DNA from 4 places in the Paraclostridium sp. AKS73 genome. Region 2 is predicted to be linked to each of the others. Evidence: riboswitches for the same ligand, from Rfam matches in the RefSeq annotation. Region 2 holds a riboswitch; each other region holds the start of a gene.
The links. Region 2 has a riboswitch for cobalamin ahead of LEQ07_RS12805 (ATP:cob(I)alamin adenosyltransferase). Riboswitches for the same ligand answer to the same signal wherever they lie in the genome.

Region 1 (3,363 bases), on a different contig from region 2:
TTAGCTGCCCCTGCTTCTGCTGATGTATGTGATGCTATCATGTACTCTTTAACCATAGGATTTATAGTGTATGCTATTAAAGCTGCTGCATATGATATAAATCCATCAATAACTATTGGAGTTCTATTAGCCGCACAAGCTAAAATCACGCCTGCCATTCCCCCTATTTCAAAACCTCCAACTTTAGATAATATATCAACTCCATCTAATTTATCTGGTTTATTTAATTCAATTGCTTTTCTTATCGTGTTAGCTTTATGAGCTACTCTATCTTTTTTAAGTCCTGCTCCTATTCCCGTAACATCTATAGGATCACAATCAGCTATAACAGAAACTATAGCGCTACTTGGAGTAGTATTACAAATTCCCATTTCTCCTATTCCTATAAGGTTATATCCTTTTTCTATACTCTCATTTGCTACTTTTATACCTATTTCTAAACATCTAATAGCTTCTTCCCTAGTCATAGCCGGACCTTTTGCCATATTAGAAGTTCCTTTTCTAATCTTATAATCTATAACTCCATCTAATTTTTCATCTGTATTTATTCCTAAGTCAATTGCAACAACATCAGAATTTACAAATTTAGATATAGCTCCTACTCCACATACCCCTTTAGTAAAGTTCGGAAATTGAAGTCTCGTTATTTTCTGAGGGTCTGGTGCTACACCTTCTTCATATACTCCATGATCTCCTGCAAAAGCAATCACTATTTTTTTATCTGTATCAAAATATTTTTTTTCAGTTATTCCTGCTATTTGTATACATATATCTTCTAATTTTCCTAAGCTCCCCACAGGTTTAATTAATTTATCTAATCTATCTTTCGCTGCATTCATATGTAATTCACTTAATGGCTTTATGTTGTTTATCGTCTGTTCTAAAGTTTTCATGACTACCTCCTTAAATTACAATAAAAAAAGACTTAACTCAAGAGTTAAGTCTTTAAATATGTCATAAAAATATTTTAAGATTTAAATTCTTCACCCCGAGAACCTAGTTATATAATATACTAGGCAGGTCTCCTGACTTAGCTTCTTCCTTGCTCTAACCTTCCCGTAATTTTAACAGTGGTAAATAGAGTTCGTCTGCATCACAGTAGCGGGGACTGTAGAGGGATTACACCTCTTTCCCTATTAATCTTAAATGTAAGAACCTATATATATTTAAGTTATTTAATTTTGTTTTATTGATATTATGTATAAAAAATTCGCTTCACTCATGTCGCCAACGACTCCGTCCGTTGCTCAAAATGTCATTTTTTACTTTCACCAAAATATTTGTATCACTACGTTGTATAAGTTATCTACAAACATTTGTTAAGTAAAATTTCCTTAAGCGTAAAAAATCTCCCCACATACAACTAATTCTACATTAGTGTACATAAATCCTTTAATTTTTTCCATTGTAATTATTTACTTATCTATTGAGTATATATAATAATACCATAAAAATGATTAATTAGGTAGAGCACTTTGGAATATATTATAATATACACCTTTTTATTAAATTAACTTATCTATGTGATCCTGACTCAACAACCTGTCCTTTATTTAAGACATAGATTTTATCATTATTCATTATTGCAGATAATCTATGTGCTATAACTATAACATTTTTATTTTTTAATAATTCACTTATATTTTCTAATATAAACTTTTGAGATATATTATCTAGTGCTGATGTTGCTTCAACCTATACACGGACCAATTAAAATTCCTGTATATTATTGAAATGCAATAAGTTCCCCTATACTCATATTTCCTTTTAACCTTGCCTTATTTCTATTAATTTACCATCACTTATAGTAATCATTATATCTGCCATTTTTGCTATTTTTTCATCATGAGTTATCATAACTAAAGTCTGATTAAATTGTTTAACACATCTCTTTAATATATCCATAACTTCGTCACTAGTTTTACTATCTAAATTTCCAGTGGGTTCATCTGCAAATATTATAGATGGTTGATTTGATAAAGCCCTTGCTATTGCAACCCTTTGTTGTTGTCCCCCCGATAGCTCATTTGGAAATTTCTTTATTTGATCTTTTAATCCTAATCTTTCGATAATACTATCAATATACTTTTTATCTACTGGTTTTGAGTCAAGAGATATTGGTAAAATTATATTTTCATATACATTAATAACTGGTATTAGGTTAAAACTTTGGAAAACAAATCCGTATTCTTGTACCCTAATTGTAGATAATTTATCATCATTTAATGTATATATATCCTGATCTCCTAAATATACATTTCCTGATGTAGGTTTGTCCAATCCTGCCATACAATGAAGCAAGGTACTTTTACCACTTCCACTTTCTCCAACAATAGCAGTAAACTTACCACTTTCTATTTCTAAAGTAATACCATCAACAGCGTTTACCACGCTATCTCCTTTTCCATATATCTTTTTTAAATCTTTTGTTTTTATACTTTTTTTCATATATTATCAATTCCTTATTTTATTATAGTTTGTCTATATACAGACTTATTAAAAATATAAATTATTTTAGTATTTATTTATACCCTCACTTATATCTATATTGTCTATTAACTTTGACTTGAAATACCCTATTAAAAAAGCAAATAAAATTGTTATTGACATAAATATAAGAACCTCTTTTGGAGGTATGTATATATCACTCATGTTCAAATTATGTCCTAATTTTGCATGTATTTGTTTACTTTTGGTGAAAAATATAAGCTCATCTATTGAAACTGCAACCCCCGCTAATACACCACCTATAAGGCTATAAACTAAAGCTTCATATATAACTAACTTTTTTAAATATTTCTTTTTAAGCCCTATAGCCCTTAATATAGAAAACTCTCTTATATTGTTATTAATATTTATACTAACTGTTGTATATATATTAAATAATGCAGCTATCAATAGTATAGACCCTATCATCAACCTAGACTTTAAGTAACTATTTGAGTCAGTTGAACTTTTATATTTGTTATTTGGAGTAATAATATTCAAGGAATTATACTTTTTATTTATATTATCTACTAATTTATCTGCTTGTTTATTACCCTCCCCATCTATATTAAAGTTTACTTCCTGTATATAAGTGTCATTTGTTATATTCTTGAATGATTCTAAATTCATGTATATACCCATATTTACAGCGTAATTTTGCATTCCGTTATTATATTGGAATGATTGATCTAGTATAGCATTAACTCTACATTTATATGTTTTGTAACCAAATTCTTTATTATCTTTTTTGTTTAGTACTTTAAACTCAAATATATCTCCTATTTTTAAATTTTTAATAGCATCTTCCATCTTACCGTTATAGATGTTGCTAAATTTATTGCATATTGCAACATCTATAAATTTATTATTTTGTTC
Region 2 (3,363 bases):
CGAGCTCAAGTAGCTTTAAGCCGAGTTCAAGTAGCTTTAAACCAAGTTCTAGCACTAGCAAACCAAGCAGTAGTTATACAAAGCCAAAATCAAGTACAACAAAACCAGATTCAGGAAGTTTTAGCACTAAACCAAAGCCTGATACAACAATAAATGAAGGAAGTACTGGAAATAATTCAAATAATAATACGACAAATCCAAAATCAAGCACAACAAAGCCTGATTCGGGAAGTTTTAGTACTAAACCAAATACAAATTCAAAATCAAATGCTAATGACAATACAAATTCTAAAAATAAAAAGAATGATTATGATGATGACTATGGAGGTAGCTCTAGTAGAAGAACATATATACCACAAGCATATGGGCGAGGCTTTTTTGGTTTTGGAGGATATAATCCATTTAGATATATGGGTTATAGAATGGGAATTAGCCCTATGATAATGGATATAGTTATGATTGTAACTGTATTAATTGTATTATACATTATAATAGACTTTATAAGAAGTAGAAAAAATAGATAGAAATTTTATTTTACCAAATTAGAAAATATATAATGAACATTGTTTTATATTGTTGTATAATGGATTATATAACAATTAAATAGTAAGTATTAGGTGTCAATAGACTTAATAGGGAATTAGATGAAAATTCTAAGCTACCCCAGTAACCGTAAAGCTGACGAAATCTAAGTATCCACTGAGAAATTGGGAAGGATTGAGAGTAGAATGAAGCTGAGCCGGGATACCTGCCAATGCTTAAAGGCTAATTATCTTCTGAGGGTTGGATAAAGGCGATTATACACGAATAGATTAAGGCATACTCTCTGAGTATGTCTTTTTAAATTGAAAAACTATGAGTGTAAAATTGTATAAGACGTATACTTTAATTAAGCTTTTATAATTAATTTATTGAAAATTATTTATTTTACAAATAAATCTCAATAAAAGGAATTAGATAAAAAAATAGAATTATATCATTGTTATGTAAAATCAACACGAAAGGAATGAAAAAATGTCAAAATATTTAGCGTATCCATTTTTATATGATAAATCAGATGATTTAAGATGCGATTATGAAATATTTACAGATGAGATATCAAGTACAATAGGACTATTAAGGGCTTTTGTTCAAGATGAAAATTTAAAAAAAGAATTAAGTAAGATAAATGAACTTGTATATCACATGAATGCATCGCTTAGAACATTTGTAAGCTTAACAAATGATGAGTTAAAATGGTTAGAATCTAGAACCGTATTCTATCAAGATGAAATAAAAGGTATTTTTGAGAAGTTTGTTTTGCCTCAAGGCGGAGTCTGTGGTAGTTATGCACATATTATAAGGACAAAATGCAAAGCATTAGTAAGATTATTACATAGATATAAAGAAAATGGAAATGATGTAGATGAATTATTATTTGATTTTGCGAATCTATTGTCTGGGTATTTTTTTGTTCTAGCTATAAAGCTTAATAAAGATGAAGGAATACAAGAAACTGAATTTATAAGTAAAAATTATAAGTAAGGAGAATGAAAATGAAAAAAAGAATTTTAACATTAATAACTACTATTTTAGTGGTTATGCTTGCAGTCGCTGGATGCGGTCAAAAAGAAACAGTAGTAAAAGATAGAGAAGGAAATGATTTTACAGTTCCTAAAAAATTAGAAAGAATAATATCAACAGCTCCATCTAATACAGAAGTGTTAGTTGAATTAGGACTTGCAGATAAATTAGTAGCTGTTGATAAATATTCAGCTGACATACCTGGATTACCTAAAGATATAAAATTAATAGATTTTGCAAATCCGGATGCAGAGGCTATAGTATCTTTAGAGCCAGATATGATTATAGCATCAGGACACAATAAAACTGGAAATAGTGAAGATCCATTTAAAGTAGCTAAAGAGTCTGGTATAAGTGTTGCATATATACCAAGTAGTGATAGTATACAAGGTATATACGATGATATCATGTTTATAGCTGATATAACTGGTACGAAAGAAAAAGGACAAGAGATTGTAGACAATATGAAATCTCAAGTTAATGAAATAGCTAAAATAGGAAAAACAATAAAGGATAAAAAGAAAGTTTACTTTGAAATTGGGCCAGCACCAAATCTATATAGCTTTGGAAATGGAACATTTTTAAATGAGATGATAGAGTTAGTAGGTGGAGAAAATATATTCGCTGATCAAAAAGCTTGGATATCACCTAGTGAGGAATCAGTTATAGAAAAAAATCCAGATGTAATATTAACTAATGTAAATTACGTTCAAGATGCAGTAAAAGATATAAAAGGACGCGAAGGTTGGAAAAATGTAAATGCAGTGAAAAACGGACAAGTATACTTAATTGATACAAACGCGTCATCAAGACCATCTCAAAATGTAGTAAAAGCGCTAAAACAAATGGCAGAGTATATAAATCCAGATGCGTACGCAAAACAAAAATAAAACTTTAGCGATTTTATCAATACCGCTAGTATTTTTTATAATTAGTATTGGAACTTCCATAGGAAGTTCCAATATTCATATATTGGATACTATGAATATAATTTTAAATAAGGTTATAAATTTACCATTAAGAGAAGGGATAGATCCAAAAGATATATCTATAATATGGGCCCTTAGGATACCGAGAGTATTATTAGCTTTTATGGTTGGAGGATGTTTGGCGGTTAGTGGATCGGTAGTCCAGTCAATACTTAAAAATGAATTGGCATCCCCGTACACGCTAGGAGTATCATCAGGAGCCTCTTTAGGAGCTGGATTAGTTATCGTTCTTGGAATATCTATACCATTTCTCGGGCAATTGACATTGCCATTAATAGGTTTTTTATTTGGGTTAATAACTGTATATGGAGTGATAGTTTTTTCTTCTAGAATAGATAAAACTATGGCGAATAATACAATTATACTAGCAGGTATGGTTTTTTCACTTTTTGTAAACGCACTACTTACAACACTTACAGCGCTTTTTAGTGAAGATATAAAAAGTATAAGTCTTTGGCAAATGGGTAGCTTCTCTATGAAGGGATGGTCATATGTGAGAGTTTTAATTCCATTTTTAATTATAGGTATTATTGGAGTTTTAAGATACACAAAAGAAATGGATATATTAACATTTGGAGAAGAACAGGCAAAGGCAGTAGGTGTAGATACAAATAGAGTTAAAAAACATTTATTTATACACTCAGCCATTTTAACTGGAAGTGCAGTAGCATTAAGTGGAACAATCGGTTTTGTAGATTTAATAGCGCCACATATGGTCAGAAGGGTATTTGGATCAAAACATAAATATGTAATACCTATGTCTTTTGTATTTGGAGGATCACTTATGGTAATAACAGACTTAATTGCCAGA
Region 3 (3,363 bases), on a different contig from region 2:
GCTATAGCTACTTTTTTGTTTTCAAACCTTGGTAAATCTTTTAAATCAAAATTACTTTTTACTGATTCACTTTCTGAAATTTCAATTAGTCTATCTATATCTATGTATTTTTCTATCTCATCTCCTAAATCACTAAATTTTTCTTTTAACGATTCCATTTCAACACTTGGAATTAAACCTAAGTGCCTAGACTCTAAAGAAAATTTTTCATTAGGTGGGAAATAACCTAATACTTCAGTATTACAATATTTTTCTATAGCTCCTTTTATAAGTTCATAGTGACCTTTCGTTTTTACATTGTTTACTACTACACCTTTTATATTTACATTTTTATCTAATTCTTTATATCCAAGAACCATAGCTGCTGCTGAAGAAGATATAGCCTTTCCATTTATAACCAATATAACTGGGGCCTTTAGTAATTTAGAAGTATATGAACTTGTACATGCATCTAATTCTATACCAAATCCATCATACAATCCCATAACCCCCTCTATTACCGATATATCAGCTTCCTTTGATGCTTCATTTACTATATATTTAATTTTTTCATCTTCCAACATATATGAATCTAAATTTCTTGAGTCTCTCCCAGTTATGAATGTGTGATACGATGGATCTATATAATCTGGTCCTACTTTATACGGTTGAACTTTTAAGCCTCTTTTAGTTAGCGCTTGCATTATTCCCAGTGAAATAGTAGTTTTTCCAACTCCGCTATTTGTTCCTGCTATCAATATTTTTTTCATATTATCACCTAACCATTTATAATCTCATATATTTTTTCCATATCTAAACATTCTCTTAGTATTTTTGCTAACTTGTCATACTCTTTATTTTTAAATTCTTCAAACGAAGTTATAGAACTTTGATTTTCTTCTAATCCTTTGCTCTTCCTTATTGAATTTAATATTTCTCTTGTAAAACTATCATCATCAAAAATACCGTGAATGTAAGTTCCAACTACATTTCCTTCTTCATTTATACATCCCTCTTGATATGAAACATTATCTTCTAACTTTTTAGTTATTGTCAGTAGTGATTTTCCTTTTATATCTGTTTCACCCATATGTATTTCATATCCCTTTACACTAATATCACTTAATGAATTTAAGTATCCATTTAAATCTTTATTTATAATAGCTTCAACTTGAGTTGTAACTTTTTCTTTTTCAAATTTAGTTTCTATATCTAAAAGTCCCATTCCATCAATCTCTTTTATAGATCCCTCTATACCTTCCGGGTCATATAATTTATTACCTAAAAGTTGATACCCTCCACAAATTCCAAATATTAATTTACCTTGTTTTTGTAAATCTTTTATTTGCTTTTCTAATCCGCTCTCTCTTATATAAATTAAATCCTCTATTGTATTTTTACTTCCCGGTATTATGACCATATCTGGGTCTGATAAAGACTCCCCTTTTTCTATGTATCTAATACTTACATCTTCTTGTATCTCTAGCATATGCATATCTGTAAAATTTGACATGTACGGTGTTCTTATTATCTCTATATTCACATCATTCTTTTTAAATTGTTTTTTAAATCTATCTGTTACACTGTCTTCATCTTCTATGTTTAAATCACTATATGGAACTACTCCTAGGACAGGAACTTTTATAATATCTTCTAGCATATCGATTCCCGATTGTAAAAGTTCTACAGTCCCTCTAAATTTATTAATGATAACACCTTTAACTCTTTCTCGTTCTTTTTCTTCTAATAAAATCATTGTTCCAGCTATAGATGCAAACACTCCCCCTCTATCTATATCAGCAACTAATACTACAGGTGCATCTGCAATTTCTGCCATTCCCATATTAGCAATATCTCTATCTTTTAAATTAATTTCTGCACAACTTCCTGCTCCTTCTAGAACAATTACATCGTACTCATCGCTCAAGTCTTTATAAGTTTGTTTTAGCATTAAGGCAAGGTCTTCTTTATAATCGTGATATATGCTAGAACTTACGTTATCAAGAACCTTTCCATTTACTATTACCTGACATCTATTTTTCCCTGATGGTTTTAATAAAATTGGATTCATTCTAACATCAGGTTCAATTCCAGCTGCCTCAGCCTGAGTAACTTGTGCTCTCCCCATTTCTAATCCATCTTTTGTTATGTATGAATTTAATGCCATGTTTTGAGATTTAAAAGGTGCTACACTATATCCATCTTGTTTTAGTATTCTACATAATCCAGCTGCTAAAGTACTTTTACCTACATTAGAAGCTGTTCCTAAAAACATTAATGATTTACTCATAATAAAAGTTTCCTTTCCAATTTGTATTGTTTTTTTATTGCAAAAAAAGACCTATCCAGAATGGATAGATCTTAAAAAGTATATACTTAACCAATTTTAAAATCCTTCACCCCGAAGACTTTATTTCCATAAACTAGGCAGGTCTCCTGACTCAGCTTCATCCTAGTCCTATTCCTTCCCGTAAAATCACAGTGGTGTCTAATAGTTTCGTCAGCATTACAGTAGCGGGGGCTGCAAAGGATTCTAACCTTTTTCCCTATTAATCTTTAATGAAGAACCTAATTTATGTCTATTTTTATGATGTTTTTTATATATGTTTGTGTATGTATTTATGTTAAATATAAAGTATTATTTAGTGTATGAATTACAGAAAATCCATCTACTATGTCTATAATACTAACTGATGCATTATCTATTTTAAAATTCCAGTGATACTCATGTGTATTTCCAATTAAATAAGAAATGATATTTCTTATTGTTCCTGCATGAGCGCATATCAAAATGGTTTTATCTTTATTACAATCCAATATATAATTTATTTCTTTGCAAACTCTGTTATAAGAATCTACTAAACTTTCCCCATTTGGATATTTATATTCAAATCCATTTTTAATTATTTTTTCAAATTCTTCTCGGAAATTATTTTTTATATATTCAAAATTCATTCCTTCAAAGTCTCCAAAACTAATTTCTCTAAGATTCTCACTCTCAACAATGTCTAAGTTTTTAGATTTAGCTATATCCTTTATCGTATTCTTAGTTCTAGTAGATGTAGTTGTATATATACAATCAATATTTTCTTTTTCTAAGAATTTATTTAGCTTAAGTATTTGTTGTTTACCTAAATTACTTAATTCACTATCTATATGTCCAGATAAGTTTCCATCTATATTATCCTTTGTTGTAGCATGTCTTACTAATATAAGCTTTGACATAATCTCACCTCTTATTTTAATCCAAATGTCAAATATATAAAAATTAAATATACAACCTCGACAAGTTCGGATGTACATCCAAGTATATCTCCTGTTATTCCATCTATTTTTGAATATATATACTTAACAAAACATCTAGTAAATATAATCATAACTGGT
Region 4 (3,363 bases), on a different contig from region 2:
GAGATAAATAGCAAAAAAACTGTTCATTACATAGATGACAGGATGATGGAAACTCCATCTATAGCATTATCAAATACGATAAAAGAGACTTTAAGAATGGGTGAAAAAGCCAAAGAAAGCTTAGACAATGCAATGGAAGGGTTTTTAAATAAATCAAAAGAAAAAGTAGATGAATCTTTTAGTAATGAAAAGCTAATAAATATTTTACAAAAAAGTATACTGAATTATTTATTAAAATTATCTAAAACTTCATTAAATGACAATTCAAGAGAGAGTGTAGATTTATTGTTTAATACTGTAAATGATATAGAAAGAGTTGGGGATCATGCAGAAAACATAGCAGAGCTTGCAACTACTGTTATAGACAATAATTTAAGTTTATCTAAAGATGGGTCTGTTGAACTTAAAGACTTATATCAAAAAGTTATAGACACATACAGTTTAGCTCTTGAAAGTTTAGAAAAGTCAGATGTGGATTTAGCTTGTAGAGTAATAAAAATGGAAGAACAAGTTGATATGATGGAAAAAAGCTGTAGAGCAAATCATATGAGAAGATTAAATGCAAGTTCTTGCAGTGTAGATTCTGGAGTTATATTCTTAGATTTAATTAGTAATCTAGAAAGAGTATCGGATCATTCTGCTAATATCGCTCAACAGGTTATAAAATCTAGTAATAAGAAATTTGCATAATATAAAACTTTAAATAAAAAGCTTTATCGATATATTAAAATTGATAAAGCTTTTATGTTAATTAAACTATAAATGTAATTAAATTTTAAAAATTATAAAAATTGGCAGAAAGTATTGTACTAGTGAATAAAAAATTGTAATATATACATATAATATAGTGTATGCTAAAAGATAAAGAGTGTAGACTAAATAAGATATCAATATATACAAGTACATATATGTTATAAGAAATAGTATTTAAATTTTAAGTTGTATATATAATTATTGATATTAAATAAGATTATAATTAAGTTTAAATAATATTAATGATAGTTAAAGGAGAATGAAATTATGGCAATGGGAGCACCAACACCACACAATAGCGGTAAATTAGGAGATATAGCAGAAACAGTATTATTACCAGGAGATCCTTTAAGAGCTAAATTTATAGCAGAAACTTTCTTAGAAGACGTTGTTCAATACAACACTGTAAGAGGTATGAATGGTTACACTGGATACTATAATGGCAAAAAAATATCAGTACAAGGTACAGGTATGGGATGTCCATCAATAGGAATATATACATATGAATTAATACATTTTTATGGAGTTAAAAATCTTATAAGAATAGGTTCTGCAGGAGCTTTACATGAAGATTTAAAAATGCATGATATAGTAATAGGTATGGGTTCTTGTACAGATTCTAATTATGCATCTCAATACAACTTACCAGGGACATTTGCACCAGTAGCAAGCTATGAGTTACTTAGCAAAGCTGTAGATGTTGCAAAAAGTCAAGGCGTTGAGCCTAAAGTTGGAAACATACTATGCAGTGATGTATTCTATGGAGATGAAGGATTAGATTCTTTAGCAAAATGGACTAAAATGGGAGTGTTAGCTGTAGAAATGGAATCAGCTGCACTTTATATGAACGCTGCAAGAGCTGGAGTTAATGCTCTTTGTATATTAACAATTTCTGATTGTCCTTTCAAAGGAGAAGCAACTACTGCTATGGAAAGACAAACTGCATTTACAAGAATGATGAATATAGCTTTAGAATTAGCTTAATATAAAAACTCGCCTTTATAGTATAAACTGTGAAAGCGAGTTTTTTTTATGTTAAAAAACTTAAATATTAATGGTTTTTACACTTAAAGGTCTAATTAAATAATGCAAGTAAAGTAAGAAATTGATATAGATTAAAAAATAAGATGTCGAAATTTTGCAATTTATAGAAAAATGAATCGGATTATGGTAACATTATAAATATAAATACTAGGTTTTTATTAATTAATAGGGAATGATGTGGAAATCATCAACAGCCCCCGCTACTGTAATTACGGACGAGTCTTTTTTTAGCCACTGAAGAATTTCTTTGGGAAGGTAAAGATTAGGATGATGTATAAGTCAGGAGACCTGCCTAGATAAAACCAACTTTCGGAGGGAGAGACAAAATGAAAATATCAAAAATCAAATTAAGTTTGCTTAGCTTAGTTATAGGGCTAAGCTTTGTAGGGTGCAGTAAAACTCAAATTAAAACTGAAGACACTACTACAATAAAGGTAGAAAAAACAAATGAAACAAAGGATGATTACTATCCAGTAACTATTACTACGCATAATAGTAACAAAGAAGAAATAAAGGTTACTATAAAAGAAAAACCTAAAAAGGCGCTGGCAGTTTATCAAGACTCTATAGAAACTATGCTAGCACTAGGGTTAGAAGATAATATAGTTGCTGCAGCCGGGTTAGATCATAAGGTTAAAGATGAATATCAAGAAGCCTTTAAAAAGGTTAAGTATTTAGATGAATTTACACCTTCTAAAGAAAATACTATGATGTTACAACCAGACCTTATAGTGGGATGGGATTCTTTGTTTACAGATAAAACTTTAGGAACAGTAGACTTTTGGCAAGACAAAGGTACAAATACATACATGGCATTAAATAGTGGAGCAGTAGAGCATAAGACTATTAAAAATGAATGTGAAGATATATTAAATATAGGTAAAATATTTAACGTTGAAGATAAAGCTAAAAAGATAGTTGATAATATAAATAAAAAAGTAAATGAAGTTGTAGAGTCTGAAAAAGGCAAAAAGCAACAAACTACTTTAATAGTTGAATTTTTAGATGATAAAATTAGTGGATATGGGAAAAGCACTTTAGGTGGAGATATGGTAACTAAACTAGGTGCAAAATTATTAAATGAAGATGGCAACTCACTAAGTAAAGAAGATTTAGTAAAATTAAATCCAGACAGTATATTTGTAGTATATATGAATAGAGATGATGATAGTAAAAAATCTGAAGAAACTAAAAACTTAGTTATGAATGACAAAGCATTACAAAGTTTAAATGCAGTTAAAAATAATAGAGTTTATCCAATAGAACTAGGACAAATGTATTGTAGTGGAGTAAGAACTATAGATGGAATAGAAACTTTTGCAAATGGAATTTATCCAAGTAAGTAGAAAGAGGGACATGGACATATGCAATCAATGAAAAGCTTAAGAAAATATGAAAATAATGAAGAGAAGGGCTTTGTGAAAACAAAGCCTTTATATATATTAGTTATTATGGGTCTTATTATTGCTTTAATTTTGTCTATTTTATTTGCTGTAACAATAGGTTCAAGTGACATCAGTATAAAGCAAGTATATCAAATAATAGGGTATAAACTATTTAGTATAG

Region 1: linked by a shared signal. The riboswitch ahead of cobT (nicotinate-nucleotide--dimethylbenzimidazole phosphoribosyltransferase) and the one ahead of LEQ07_RS12805 (ATP:cob(I)alamin adenosyltransferase) in region 2 are both predicted to bind cobalamin.
Region 3: linked by a shared signal. The riboswitch ahead of LEQ07_RS16380 (cobyric acid synthase) and the one ahead of LEQ07_RS12805 (ATP:cob(I)alamin adenosyltransferase) in region 2 are both predicted to bind cobalamin.
Region 4: linked by a shared signal. The riboswitch ahead of LEQ07_RS17605 (ABC transporter substrate-binding protein) and the one ahead of LEQ07_RS12805 (ATP:cob(I)alamin adenosyltransferase) in region 2 are both predicted to bind cobalamin.

The regions. Positions count from the first base shown of each region.
Region 1 covers NZ_JAIXHU010000039.1:23,935-27,297, forward strand. The annotation lists gene cobT (nicotinate-nucleotide--dimethylbenzimidazole phosphoribosyltransferase) at 1-893, opposite strand, end outside; cobalamin riboswitch at 1,000-1,175, opposite strand; gene LEQ07_RS16405 (ABC transporter ATP-binding protein) at 1,768-2,448, opposite strand; gene LEQ07_RS16410 (ABC transporter permease) at 2,515-3,363, opposite strand, start outside.
Region 2 covers NZ_JAIXHU010000023.1:46,810-50,172, reverse strand. The annotation lists gene LEQ07_RS12810 (hypothetical protein) at 1-524, shown strand, start outside; cobalamin riboswitch at 598-770, shown strand; gene LEQ07_RS12805 (ATP:cob(I)alamin adenosyltransferase) at 1,015-1,524, shown strand; gene LEQ07_RS12800 (ABC transporter substrate-binding protein) at 1,536-2,453, shown strand; gene LEQ07_RS12795 (FecCD family ABC transporter permease) at 2,431-3,363, shown strand, end outside.
Region 3 covers NZ_JAIXHU010000039.1:19,218-22,580, forward strand. The annotation lists gene LEQ07_RS16375 (cobyrinate a,c-diamide synthase) at 1-749, opposite strand, end outside; gene LEQ07_RS16380 (cobyric acid synthase) at 758-2,269, opposite strand; cobalamin riboswitch at 2,389-2,566, opposite strand; gene LEQ07_RS16385 (histidine phosphatase family protein) at 2,599-3,204, opposite strand; gene cobS (adenosylcobinamide-GDP ribazoletransferase) at 3,216-3,363, opposite strand, start outside.
Region 4 covers NZ_JAIXHU010000047.1:18,307-21,669, forward strand. The annotation lists gene LEQ07_RS17595 (Na/Pi cotransporter family protein) at 1-690, shown strand, start outside; gene deoD (purine-nucleoside phosphorylase) at 1,027-1,737, shown strand; cobalamin riboswitch at 1,930-2,107, shown strand; gene LEQ07_RS17605 (ABC transporter substrate-binding protein) at 2,124-3,143, shown strand; partial or broken gene LEQ07_RS17610 (FecCD family ABC transporter permease) at 3,249-3,363, shown strand, end outside.